One region of the Nocardia sp. NPDC051030 genome, then DNA from elsewhere that is predicted to be linked to it. Evidence: riboswitches for the same ligand, from Rfam matches in the RefSeq annotation. Region 1 holds a riboswitch; the other holds the start of a gene.
What was found. Region 1 has a riboswitch for cobalamin ahead of metE (5-methyltetrahydropteroyltriglutamate--homocysteine S-methyltransferase). Riboswitches for the same ligand answer to the same signal wherever they lie in the genome.
Positions count from the first base shown of each region.

Region 2: linked by a shared signal. The riboswitch ahead of AB0N05_RS29100 (CbtB-domain containing protein) and the one ahead of metE (5-methyltetrahydropteroyltriglutamate--homocysteine S-methyltransferase) in region 1 are both predicted to bind cobalamin.

Region 1 is NZ_JBFBCD010000002.1:184,075-190,892, reverse strand. It holds gene AB0N05_RS05370 (RsmD family RNA methyltransferase) at 1-430, opposite strand, end outside; gene AB0N05_RS05365 (hypothetical protein) at 427-714, opposite strand; gene AB0N05_RS05360 (pyruvate carboxylase) at 735-4,139, opposite strand; cobalamin riboswitch at 4,432-4,614, shown strand; gene metE (5-methyltetrahydropteroyltriglutamate--homocysteine S-methyltransferase) at 4,761-6,818, shown strand, end outside.
Region 2 is NZ_JBFBCD010000009.1:250,106-256,923, reverse strand. It holds gene rlmB (23S rRNA (guanosine(2251)-2'-O)-methyltransferase RlmB) at 1-193, shown strand, start outside; gene AB0N05_RS29125 (DUF4190 domain-containing protein) at 292-570, shown strand; gene AB0N05_RS29120 (enoyl-CoA hydratase-related protein) at 641-1,453, opposite strand; gene AB0N05_RS29115 (acyl-CoA dehydrogenase) at 1,534-2,706, opposite strand; gene AB0N05_RS29110 (alpha/beta hydrolase) at 2,785-3,528, opposite strand; gene AB0N05_RS29105 (antibiotic biosynthesis monooxygenase) at 3,560-3,871, shown strand; cobalamin riboswitch at 3,893-4,046, shown strand; gene AB0N05_RS29100 (CbtB-domain containing protein) at 4,078-4,272, shown strand; gene AB0N05_RS29095 (CbtA family protein) at 4,263-5,048, shown strand; gene AB0N05_RS29090 (DUF418 domain-containing protein) at 5,017-6,291, opposite strand; gene AB0N05_RS29085 (OsmC family peroxiredoxin) at 6,381-6,818, opposite strand, start outside.

The DNA of each region.
Region 1 (6,818 bases):
CCAGGTCATACGCACCGCCCGCAGGCGAAGCCGCCCCGGCGATCACCGAGTCCGCCGCGCCCGCCGAGGATGCGGCCCGCCCCTTGCCCGCGCCGGTGCTCACCGCGGCCCGGCCGAGCACCGAGGCAACGGAGTTCATCCGCAACTCCGCCCCCGGTAGCCCGAGATCCCCGATATTGCCGCGAATAATGTTCGCCGCCTTACGATCCTGCTCGACCAGCACCGCACGCGAAGCACCCCGAGACAGCGCTTCCAACCCGAGCGCACCGGATCCCGCATACAGATCGAGCACCCGCGCGCCGTCGAAATCCATCCGCGCCGCCAACAGGTTGAACAACGCCTCGCGGACCCGATCGGACGTCGGCCGAGTCCCGGCAGGTGGCACCCGCAGCCGCCGCCCACCGGCCGTCCCCGCGACAATGCGCGTCATCGGCCGACCACCCATCCTCGCGGGAAAGCATCCGGCAGCACTGAATCCACGACCGCACCGCGGTGGATGATCGCGCATCCGGCCGCAGCCATCGGGCGAGAACTGCCGATCCACATCCGGGAGAGCTCATCGGCGGGGGGCGTGGCCGCCACGACGGTCAGCGGCTGGTGCGCCGCCGAACAACCACTGCTGGTATGCATTCCGCGCGGGGTCTGCCGCTCGGCATTCTTCCTTCCCGCGGCGAGCTGCGCGGCCTCCCAGGCAGGCGACCGCTGAGGAGGCATTGAGCGAGCGAGGCTCGGGGTCATTCGGCCGCGGCCTCCGTGAGGCGAACCTCTACCAGGAGGTCGCCGCCTTCGACCTGTTGGACCTTGCTGATGGCTACGCGCTTTACGGTGCCTGCGCGGGGGGCGGTGATGGCGGCTTCCATCTTCATGGCTTCGATGGTGCCGATGGTGTCGCCTGCCGCGACGGTGTCGCCCTCGGAGACAGCCAGGGTCACCACACCCGCGAACGGGGCCGCGATGTGTCCTGCGTTGGTCTTGTCGGCCTTTTCGGCTGTCGGGACTTCGCTGGCGATGGAGCGGTCGCGGACGGTGATGGGGCGGAGTTGGCCGTTGAGGATGCACATGACCGTGCGCATGCCGCGTTCGTCGGGCTCGGAGATGGCTTCGAGGCCGATGAGGAGGATTACGCCCTTTTCGAGTTGGACTCGGTGTTCCTCGTCGTGGCGGAGGCCGTAGAAGAACTGATTGGCGGACAAGCCCATGGTGTCGCCGAACTTTTCGCGGTGGGCGAGGAATTCGGCGGTGGGGCCGGGGAACAGGAGACGGTTGAGGGTGGCGCGGCGTTCTGCCGAGGTGCCGTTCAGGCCCTTCTCGTCTTCGGCGGTGAGCTGGGTTTCGGGCTTGGCGGGGCCGCGTCCGGCGAGGGCGCGGCTGCGGAAGGGCTCGGGCCAGCCACCGGCGGGGGTGCCGAGTTCGCCACGGAGGAAGCCGATTACGGAGTCGGGGATGTCGTAGCGGCCGGGATCGGTCGCGAAGTCCTCGACGTCCACGCCGGAGCCGACCAGGGACAGGGCCAGGTCGCCTACCACCTTGGAGGAGGGTGTGACCTTGACCAGGCGGCCCAGGAGGCGGTCTGCCGCAGCGTATTTGGCTTCGACCTCTTCGAACTGGTCACCGAGGCCGAGGGCGATGGCCTGCTGGCGCAGGTTGGAGAGCTGGCCGCCCGGAATCTCGTGGTGGTAGACGCGGCCCGTCGGGCCCGGCAGGCCGGATTCGAAGGGCGCGTAGACCTTTCGCAAAGCCTCCCAGTACGGCTCGAGGTCGCAGACGGCCTGCAGGTCCAGTCCGGTGTCATACGGCGAATTCGCCGCCGCCGCAACGATTGCCGAGAGCGCGGGCTGACTGGTGGTGCCCGCCATGGGTGCCGACGCACCGTCCACGGCATCGGCTCCGGCCATCCACGCGGACAGGTAGGTGGCGAGCTGACCGCCGGGGGTGTCGTGCGTGTGTACATGCACCGGCAGATCGAAATTGCTGCGCAGCGCGGTCACCAGCGTGTGCGCGGCGGGTGCGCGCAGCAGGCCCGCCATATCCTTGATGCCGATGACGTGCGCCCCGGCCTCGACGATCTGCTCGGCGAGCTTGAGGTAGTAGTCGAGGGTGTAGAGGTTCTCGTTCGGGTCGGACAGGTCGCCGGTGTAGCTCATGGCGACTTCGGCCAGGGCCGTACCGGTTTCGCGCACGGCGTCGATGGCCGGGCGCATCTGATCGACATTATTGAGCGCGTCGAAGATGCGGAAGATGTCGATACCGGTCGCGGTGGCCTCGGAAACGAATGCGCGCGTGACCTTTTCGGGGTACGGCGTGTAACCGACGGTATTGCGGCCGCGCAGCAGCATCTGCAGGTTGATGTTCGGCACCGCCTCGCGCAGTGCGGCCAGGCGCTCCCACGGGTCCTCGAACAGGAAACGCAGCGCCACGTCATAGGTTGCGCCGCCCCAGCATTCGATGGACAGCAGTTCCGGCGTCGTGCGCGCCACATGCCCGGCCACATCGAGCAGGCCATTGGTGCGCACCCGGGTGGCGAGCAGCGACTGGTGCGCGTCACGGAAGGTGGTGTCGGTGACCGCCACACCCTTCTGCTCGCGCAGCGCCTTGGCGAATCCCTCGGGTCCCAGCGCCAGCAGGCGCTGCCGGGAGCCGGGCGGCGGCGGCACGCTCAGGTCCAGGGCGGGCAGCTTGTCGTGCGGGTACAGCTTGGTGGGCCGGGTGCCGTGCGGCTTGTTCACGGTGACGTCGGCCAGATAGTTGAGGATCTTGGTGCCGCGGTCGGCGGAGCTCTTCAGCGTGAGCAGCTGCGGGCGCTCATCGATGAAGGACGTGGTGATGCGCCCGGCCCGGAAGTCGGGATCATCCAGCACCGCCAGCAGGAACGGAATATTGGTCGTGACGCCACGAATACGGAATTCGGCCACACCGCGGCGGGCCCGCGCGATCGCGGTGGACAGGTCCCGCCCGCGGCAGGTGAGCTTCACCAGCATCGAGTCGAAGTAGGCCCCGACCTCCGCGCCGACATTCGCGCCACCGTCCAGGCGCACGCCCGCGCCGCCCGGCGAACGGTAGCCGGTAATGCGGCCGGTGTCGGGCCGGAAGCCATTGGCCGGGTCCTCGGTGGTGATCCGGCATTGCAGGGCCGCACCCCGGATGTGGATCGAATCCTGGCTCAGGCCAAGGTCTTCCAGGCTCTCCCCGGCGGCAATGCGCATCTGCGACTGCACCAGGTCGACATCGGTGATCTCCTCGGTCACCGTGTGCTCCACCTGGATTCGCGGATTCATCTCGATGAACACGTGCTGGCCACGCTCATCCAGCAGGAACTCCACCGTGCCCGCGCAGCTGTAGCCGATCTGCTTGGCGAAGGCCACGGCGTCGGCGCAAATGCGGTCGCGCAGTGCGGGATCCAGGTTCGGCGCGGGGGCCAGCTCGATGACCTTCTGATGCCGCCGCTGCAGCGAGCAGTCGCGCTCGAACAGGTGGATCACATTGCCATGTTGATCGGCGAGGATCTGCACCTCGATGTGGCGGGGGTTGATGACCGCCTGCTCCAGGAACACGGTCGGATCGCCGAAGGCCGATTCCGCCTCGCGCGCCGCGGCTTCGATAGATTCGCGCAGCTGCGCGCGATCGGCGACGCGGCGCATGCCGCGGCCACCGCCACCGGCGACGGCCTTGACGAAGATCGGGAACTGCATGCTCGTAGAGGCCGCCACCAACTCGTCCACATCCGAGGACGGCTCGCTCGACGCCAGCACCGGCAGTCCGGCCGCCCTGGCCGCGGCAATGGCGCGCGCCTTGTTACCGGTCAGCTCCAGCACCTGCGAGGTGGGGCCGATGAACGTAATGCCTTCCGCCGCACAGGCCGCCGCCAGATCCGGGTTCTCGGAAAGAAAACCGTAACCGGGGTAGACAGCGTCCGCGCCCGCGGATTTGGCCGCCTCGATGATCCCCTCAATGGACAGGTACGCCCGTACCGGATGTCCGGGTTCGCCGATCTGGTACGCCTCGTCGGCCTTCAACCGGTGAACGGAGTTGCGGTCCTCGTAAGGAAACACCGCGACCGTGCCGATGCCGAGTTCGTAGGCCGCGCGGAATGCGCGAATGGCGATCTCGCCGCGGTTGGCGACCAGGACTTTGGAGAACATTTGCCTAAGGTACCTGCCCCCGGATACAGAACGGGCATCGAAGTCGGGTTCGCAGCAATCTTCACAGTCACACCCCCGCTCCTTGCGAATTTGTGTTCATCACCTGGTCACATGTGCTTCGGTGAGGAGGGCCGCGACCTGGGCATCGCATTCGCCGACTTGCTAAGCGGTCATATCGACCACTCCCGCGCGGGCGGACCGGATCCGGTATGCCGATATGCTCACCCATGCAGTCGGTTCGCCCGGCGTGATGCCCGTCCTGGATTTCGCGCCGTGCGTCGAAGCCGGTCCACGCAGTGATGCGCGCTCCGGTGAGAGGGAATCCGGTGGAAATCCGGAACTGTCCCGCAGCGGTAAGCAGGAACGACCGCCGTCATCAGCACTGGGCATGAGCCTGGGAAGCGACGGCCAGTAGGTCGGCCGATCAGGCCGGAGCCCGCGAGTCCGAATACCTGCCGAATGCGCCGGGTACGCCGTATCCGGCGGTCTCCGCCTCGTGGATTGGGTGGACGGGACCAGAGGCGTGTTCCTGCGTACCGTGGATGCGGTGAGCCCGGGCTGCCCTGTCTCCGTTCACCGGTGGGCGGCGGCCAGTGGAGTTCGGAAAACTGGAGCACAGCCGTGACAAACCTTTCCCCCTTCACCGCAACCGTGCTGGGCATTCCCCGCATCGGCCCGAAGCGCGAACTCAAGCGCGCCATCGAGTCCTACTGGGCGGGCCGCATCGGCGCCGATGAGCTGCATGCCATCGGCCGGGATCTGCGCATCGCACACCTGACCGCGCTCGCGGCGGCCGGATTGGATTCGGTGCCCGTCGGCACCTTCTCCCATTACGACCAGATGCTCGATACCGCGGCCATGTTCGGCGCGCTGCCGTCCCGGGTGGCCGGAATCGCCGATCCGCTGGACCGCTATTTCGCGGCCGCCCGCGGCACGGACACCGTCGAACCGCTGGAAATGACGAAGTGGTTCGACACCAACTATCACTATCTGGTGCCGGAGCTGGGTCCGGACACCGAGTTCACGCTGGACTCCTCGAAACTGCTCGGCGAACTGCGTGAGGCGATCAGTCTCGGGGTGCCCGCGCGTCCCGTGGTCATCGGCCCGCTCACCTTCCTGAAGCTGGCCAAGGATGCCGCCGAGCGCAATCCGCTGCGCCGCCTGAACGAACTGCTGCCGCTGTATCGGGAACTGTTGCGGCAGTTGGCCGAAGCGGGCGCGCAGTGGGTGCAGATCGATGAGCCGGTGCTGGTCACCGATCTCACCGAGGTCGAGTTGACGCTGGCCGAGCAGGTGTACGGCGAACTGTCGGCGGCCACGGACCGACCCGCCATTCTGGTCGCCACCTACTTCGGGCGGCCGGGGGCGGCGCTGCCGGTGCTGGCTTCCACCGCGATCGAGGGTGTGGCGCTGGACTTCACGGCCGGAACGACGGTCGATGAGGTCGCCGCGGTCCCCGCGCTGGCGAACAAGCTCGTCGTGGCGGGCGTGGTGGACGGCCGCAATGTGTGGCGGACCGACCTCGATCACGCGCTGAGCACCCTGGGCACGCTGCTCGGGGGCACCGGCGCGCTCGCGGTGTCGACCTCCAGTTCGCTGCTGCACGTGCCGTATTCGCTCGATGCCGAGGCCGCGGTGGAGCCGACGTTGCGGTCCTGGCTCGCCTTCGGGGTCGAGAAGGTGGTCGAGGTGCGGGTGCTCGCCACCGCGCTGAACGAGGGCACCGACGCGGTCGCCGACGAATTGGCCACCGCCCGTGCGGCACTCGCGACCCGGGCCACCGATGCCCGGCTGCGCAATGACACCGTGCACGCCCGCCTGGCCGCGCTGGGCGAGGACGCCACCCACCGCCTGCCCGCCGCGGAACGCCGTGTGCTGCAACAGGAACGACTGCCGCTGCCGCTGCTGCCGACCACCACCATCGGCTCCTATCCGCAGACTCCCGCCATTCGCAGGGATCGCGCGGCACTGGTCAAGGGCGATATCACGGCCGCGCAATACGACGACCGGATGCGCGCCGAGATCGCCGAAGTGATTGCGCTGCAGGAGAAGCTGGGCCTCGATGTGCTGGTGCACGGCGAGCCGGAACGCAATGACATGGTGCAGTACTTCGCCGAACAACTGGACGGCTTCTTCGCCACCGCCAATGGCTGGGTGCAGTCCTACGGCACCCGCTGCGTCCGCCCGCCGATCCTGTACGGCGATGTGGCGCGGCCGAATCCGATGACGGTGGAGTGGGTCGGCTACGCCCAGTCGCTGACCGATAAGCCGGTCAAGGCCATGCTCACCGGTCCCGTCACCATCCTCGCCTGGTCCTTCGTCCGCGACGACCAGCCGATCGAGGACACCGCCCGCCAGGTCGCCCTCGCCATCCGGGACGAGACGGTGGATCTGCAGGCCGCGGGCATCCGCATCATCCAGGTGGACGAGCCCGCCCTGCGCGAACTCCTCCCCCTGCGCGCGGAAGCCAAACAGCCGTACCTGGATTGGGCTGTCGGCTCCTTCCGCCTCGCCACCAGCGGGGTCTCCGATGCCACCCAGATCCACACCCACCTGTGCTATTCGGAGTTCGGCGAAGTGATCGGCGCGATCGCCGACCTCGACGCCGACGTCACCTCCATCGAGGCGGCCCGCTCGCATATGGAGGTCCTCGACGACCTCAATGCGGCGGGCTTCGCA
Region 2 (6,818 bases), on a different contig from region 1:
CCTCGACCAATTCGACGGCAGCGCACCGACGGTCATCGTGGTCGGCTCCGAGGGCAAGGGGCTATCGCGCCTGGTCCGGGAGAACTGCGATGCCATCCTGAGCATTCCGATGGCCGGTCCGGTCGAATCGCTGAACGCCTCCGTCGCCGCCGGTGTGGTGCTCGCCGAGGTCGCTCGCCAGCGTCGCGGCTGAGTTCGCTCGAGGTCCCGTTCGCCGCAATCCGGTACTGGCGCAGGCAAAGTCCGCGCGTCAGCCTGCCGGGTGGCGGCATCCGACCGTAAACTCGGGCGGTGGTCATCCCTGAGCAGCCCATCGGCTCCCCCGTCGAGCACGAGCATGCGACGGCGGTACTGCTACTCGGGGCGCTGAGCGTGTTCTGCTGTGGCGCGCTGGGGCCGGTGGCTTGGGTGCTCGGGCGGCGCGCGCTCAATGAGATCGACGCGTCCGGCGGGGCCTTCGGCGGCCGGGTCCAGGCGATGGTCGGCTACATCCTCGGGATCGTCGGCACCATCCTCATGATCTGCATGGCGATCCTCTTCGTCCTGATCGCGATCGGCGGGCGAGCCTGACTCGCAGAGCTCTCAGGGAGAAAACCGCTGACGCGGAGTCTCGGGGGCTTCGCCCCGGAACCCCCAAGGACTAGTCGAGTCCTGCTCGGCGCTCACCCTCGGTGACGGCGTCCCAGGCGGGCCATTCGCCGCTGACGCTGCCGGTCCACTTGGGTGGGCGGCGGTCCTTGAGGGCGGCTACGCCCTCGCCACCGTCGGCGCTCTTGGCTACGAAGTCATTGAGTTCGGTTTCCAAGCGGCCCACGGTTTCCGGGGTCATGGTGGGGGCTTCCCAGAGGAGGCGCTTCGACAGGGCCACCGGGAGGGGGGCCGCGCCGTGGGCTATGTCGTGGGCTATTTCGAGGGCGGTGGGGAGGACTTCGCCCGCGTGCAGGCAGGCATTGGCTACGCCGAGGGCGCGGGCCTCGTCGCCGTCGAAGGTGCGGCCGGTGAGGAGGAGGTCGGCGGCATTGGCGCTGCCGATCAGGCGGGGCAGGGTCCAGTGGGCGTAGCCGCCCGCGATTGCGCCGCGGCGGACCTGATTCAGGCCATACACGGCATCGCGGGCGAAATAGCGCAGATCGCATTGGAGGGCGAGTTCCAGGCCTACGCCGACGGCGTGCCCGTTCACCGCGGCGATGACCGGTTTGCGGATCTTGAACGGCGGCGGGTCGATACAGCCGTTCACCTCACCGATTTTTAGCGACAGGTCCGCGCCCGCACAGAAGGCGGGCGGCGTACCGGTCAGCACGATCGCCCCGATGGCGTCATCGGTATCGCAGCGGCGTAGTGCCGCACCGAGTTCCGAAGCCATCGCGGGGGTGAGCGCATTCTGCTGCGCGGGCCGGTTAAGCGTGAGCACGGCGACTCCGCCTGAGACATCGACGTGCAATTCCGAACTCATGGCCCCGAATCCTAGCTACCCCGGCGGCTCGATGCCCCACTGTCTGCGGCTTCGCTCCCGAACCGCCGGGAAATAGAGGGTTATCCGCGAAGGATCTTGCGGCCGATAGCGTACTTGTGGACCTCGGTGGGGCCGTCGTAGAGGCGGAAGGCGCGCATGTCGCGGAAGATCATTTCGACGACGGTTTCGTCGCTGATGCCGATTCCGCCGAGGACCTGGACGCAGCGGTCGGCGACCTTGAACAGTTCCTCGGAGACGTAGGACTTGGCGATGGAGCTCTCGTGGCGGGCCTTCTCGCCCTGATCCATGAGCCAGCAGGCGTGCCAGATGGTGAGGCGGCACTGATGCAGGGCGATTTCATTGTCCGCCAACATGAATGAGACGCCCTGGTGCTCGCCGATCGGCTTGCCGAAGGCGGTGCGGGTCTTGGCGTAATCGATCGCGATGGACTGGGCGCGCTCGGCCGCGCCGAGCCAGCGCATGCAGTGGGTGAGGCGGGCCGGGGCCAGCCGGAGCTGGGCGTAGCGCAGGGCCTGGCCGGTCTCGCCGAGCACGGAGTCCTTGGGCAGCACCAGATTGTCAAAGTTCACCACCGCGTGGCCGCCGACGTAATTGCGGTCCATCGTGTTCATGATGCGTTCGATGACAATGCCGGGCTGGTCCCCGTCGCAGAGGAACAGCGTCGGGCCCGCGGGCAGGTGCGGGTTGTCGGCCAGCTTGGCCATGATGATCCACACCTTCGCGCCGTCCGCGCCGGTGATGAGCCATTTGCGGCCATTGATGGTGAAGTTCTCGCCGTCGAAGGTGGCCTCGGTGGCCAGCTGGTTCGGGTCGGAGCCCGCACCGCCCGGCTCAGTCATGGCGAAGACCGAACGGTGGTGGCCGTCGATGACCGGTTGCAGGAAGCGCTCGGTCTGCTCCGGATTCGCGACCTTGGAGAGCAGGAACATATTGCCCTCATCGGGGGCGGCGCAGTTCATGGCGACCGGGCCGAGGGTGGACCATCCCGCGGCCTCGTACAGCACGGCCTGCTCGACGTGGGTCAGGCCGCGTCCACCCAGTTCCACGGGGGCCTGGATGGTCAGCAGCTTCTCCGCGCGCGCCAATTCGACCAGTTCCTGGCGCAATTCGTCGTTCGGGCCGTGCGCGGTCAGCCGCGGATCACGCTCGTAGGGGACGATCTTGTCGGCGACGAAGGCGCGAACCCGATCGCGCTCGGCGGCGAGTTCGGCAGGAATCGTGAAGTCGATCATCGTTGGTCACCATTCATTCCGGAGTGCGTGCGAGCCGAGCATACGACGCCACACAGAAGGGACTGAAGGCACCCGCCATCAAACGAGGACGCGGTGCAGGAACGCCTCGACTTCGGCCCGGTAGGCGGCCGGTTGATCGTCGTGTACGAGGTGACCCGCCTCGGGGATGACCACATGCCGCGCGTCGGGATGCACCCGCGCCATCTCCCGCATCTGCCCGGCCGGGGTGATGGTGTGCTCGCCCTCGAGCAGCAGCGCCGGAACGGTGAGGGACTTCCACTGCGTCCAGAAATCCCGGGTCCCCCACTCCTCGGAAATATCCCGGAAGGTCGGAACCTCGCCGTGCAGGCGGTACCCGTCCGGTCCGCGCAGGAACGAGTCGAGAAAGTAGCGACCGGCGACCGGCCCGAAGAACTCCAGCACCGCCGCCTCGTCCGGAAACGGTTGCGGCCAAGCCCCGATCACGGCCGCCCAATTCTCGGCCGTACGCCCCTGGAAGTCCGGAGCCATATCCTCGACCACGAGCGCCCGCACCCGCTCCGGATGCGCGGCGGTGAACATCCACCCGTGCAGCCCGCCCATCGAATGCCCGATCACCACCATCGGTTCGGTGATTCCCGACGTGGCCGCGGCGAGATCGGCGACAAAGGCTTCGGTGGTCAGCTCCTGCGGCGCGGGACGTCCGTGCCCCGCCGCGTCGAAGGTGTGGACATGTCCGAATTCGCGCAGCCAGTCCAGTTGCGCCCGCCAGGTGCGGGCGCTGCCCATCAGTCCGTGCAGCAGCAGAATCGGCGTGCCGCTGCCGCCTTCGTCGTACAACACGCCCCCAATCTAGCGAGGTAGCCTCGACACCATGGCAGTCGTCAAGATCAACGCAATCGAGGTTCCCGAGGGCTCCGGCCCCGAGCTGGAGAAGCGCTTCGCGGCGCGTGCGCACGCGGTCGAGAACTCCCCCGGTTTTCTCGGCTTCCAGCTGCTCCGCCCGGTGTCCGGCGACACTCGGTATTTCGTTGTCACCCAGTGGGATTCCGAGGGGTCCTTCGAGGCCTGGCGCGACGGCCCGGCCCGCGAAGCGCACTCCGGCGAGGCCCGCAAGCCCGTGTCCACGGGCGCGTCACTGCTGGAGTTCGAGGTCGTCCTGGACGTTCAGGGTAAGAACGCCTGATCAGGCCATGTGTTGACGCAGGGCCAATGGACCTGTCACAGTTCGAGTTGCAAGTAGCGACGGTGACGCGGTAACCCGGTGAAAGTCCGGGGCGGTCGCGCCACTGTTTCCAAGCACTGACCTCATGGGTGGGTGCCGGGAGAGCCAGACACCGGCACCGTCGCAACCGTTTCGACGGGGACGCGAAATCCCTGAAGGAGGCTCGAATGGCCATCGTCCACAATCCCAGCCGGAGTGATGACGCGCTGAAGGCGCTGCTGATTTCCGCCGGAGTCGTTCTTCTCGCACTGCTCACGCTGTACCTGGTCGGCTTCGATCAGGGCGCGATCTCGCGCAGCGGCATGTACATGCACGAGCTCATGCACGACGGACGTCACCTGCTGGGTGTTCCGTGCCACTGAACGAATCCCCAGGTTTGACGGGTTCGCTCAAGACGCTGCTGCTGCGCGGCCTGCTGGCCGGCCTCATCGCCGGTCTGCTGGCCGCGACAGTGGGTTTCACCATCGGTGAATCCAAGATCAATGCGGCGATCGCCATCGAGGAATCCCAGTCCCAGGCTCACGAGCACGCCGAATCCGCTGCGGCGGGCGGACATTCGCACGGCGATGAGGAAGAACCCCTGGTCAGCCGGACCGGTCAGAAGGCCGGTCAATTCCTGGCGCTCGGCCTGTTCGGTCTCGCCATCGGCGCCGTGCTCGGCATGGTCGCCCATTGGGCGCGCCGCTACACCACGCTCTCCGGTCCCAAGCTCGCTCTCGGGCTGGCCGCCGGTGGCTGGCTGGCGATCGTCGCGGTGCCGTTCTTCAAGTACCCGGCCAACCCGCCCGCGGTGGGCGATCCGGACACCATCAATCAGCGCACCTGGCTGTGGCTCGCGGTGGTGCTGCTCGGCTTCGCGGCCGTCGGCACCGGCGTCTACGTCTTCAAGCTGTTGCGCACCCAACTGAGCACCGTGCGCCTGATCGGCGCGGTGGCGGCCTTCCTCCTCGTGACCGCCGCCGGATACATCCTGCTGCCGGGCATCAATGAGGTGAAGTCCGACTTCCCGGCCACCCTGCTGTGGCAGTTCCGGGCGGCGTCGCTGGCCGAAACCGCCACGCTATGGCTGGTTCTCGGCCTCGCCTATGCCGCGCTGACGGAATTCGCTAGCCGCGATCGGGTACCAGCCGTCGCGTAATGCCGCCGGTGACCCTGTGCAGCAGCCACTCCGCCGGACCGCGGCGGAATACGCTGCGCCACAGGGTCGCCAGGGTCAGCGAGCCGAAGACCAGGAGCGCCAGTAGCCACCAGGAAGGCCCGTGTATCCCGCCGGGCAATGAGGTCGCGTCCGGATCCGGCATCGGCACCAGCACGCCGAGCGCCACCACCTGCCCGATGTAGAGGGTCAGTGCGCAGGAACCGGCGGAGATCAAGGATCGCAAGGGGATCACCGCGCGCGGGGTGATGGCCAGCAGGACGCCGATCACCAGGAATGCCACCCCCGTCGAGCCGATCACTTCGAACGGGGTGCCGCTGTGCGGAGAGTCGACGGTCAGCCACCACCAGTTGCCGGTAGGCACCGCACCGAAACCGACCGAGTCGACGATCTCCCCCAGATTGACTTGGCGCAGAACGTCATCGGGGTCACCCGATTCGGTCAAAGTCTGTCGCAATTGTGCGATCAATTGCGCTCGTCCACCGAACGGATTCTGCATCAGCCATGATCCGCCGTAGCCGAGAACGGTGAGGAGAGCGCCCGCACCGGCCACCTGAACCCACCAGAGTGAGCGGATGTCGAGCCGCCCCAAGGCCATTCCGGCGAGCACGAACGGCATCCACGTCAGCACCGGATAGGTGCCGGTGATCACCAGCATCTCGGCCAGCTCCCCCAGGCCCGACAGCGAGGTGAACATGCCGAAGTTCGGATTCCCGCCGAAACTGTTCTGCTCCATATGACTTCGGATCACGAAGGACAGGATCGGCCCGGCGACGGCCCACACCGCAGCGAGCAGGGCAAGGGATCGGGCGCTCAGCCGCAGCAATGGCAGCGCGAGCAGGAAGTACAGACCGTAGAAGGTCAGAATGATCAGGATTCCGATTCCTGAATGGACCTGTGCCAGGCCCAGACCCACCAGCGCGATGAGCACCGCGCGCACCGCGATCCGGACCAGGTCGCGCCTGCCGTCGAGACCGCGATCCGGTGTCGCGCCACCGGACATCAATGCCAGCGAGACACCCGCCAGCACCGCGAACAGTGCCGAGGAACGACCTTCGAAGGGTCGCAGCAACTCCGCGCCCTGCATGCCCCGCTGCGGTCCGGCGTGCACCGCGAACATGCCCAGGACGGCGATGCCGCGAGCGGCGTCGAGTGCCAGCACCCGGGGGAGGGAATTCCCGCCGTGCCCTCGCGACACATCCTCGGGAGTGACTGGGGATTCCATGCCACCGAGGCTAGCTAATTTCTAGCATCTAGGAGATTTCGGGCATGCCACGTGGCTCCGGAAGCCCGGAACCACGTGCACCCGAAGGATCAGGACTCGAAGGTGGCGTCCAGTTCGATGTCCTGGACGCCCGCGAGCGCCTTGGAGATCGGGCAGCCCGCCTTGGCGGCGGCAGCGGCCTCGGCGAAACCGGCGGCGTCGATGCCGGTGGCGCGGCCTACGACGGTCAGCTTGATCTTGGAGAGGTGAAAGCCGCCGGCCGGGTCCGGGCCCAGGGTCACGTCGGCGGTCACGTCCAGGCTCTGCGGGGTGCCGCCGGCGCGGGCGATCTCACCGGACAGGGCCATGGAGTAGCAGGAGGAGTGCGCGGCGGCGATCAGCTCTTCGGGGCTGGTGGTGCCGTCGGCGGTGTCGGCGGTGCGCTTCGGGAACGAGACGTCGTACTTGCCGACGCCGGAGCTTACGAGCTCGACCTGGCCGGAGCCGTCCTGCAGACCACCGGTCCAGGCGGTACGCGCGGAGCGTGT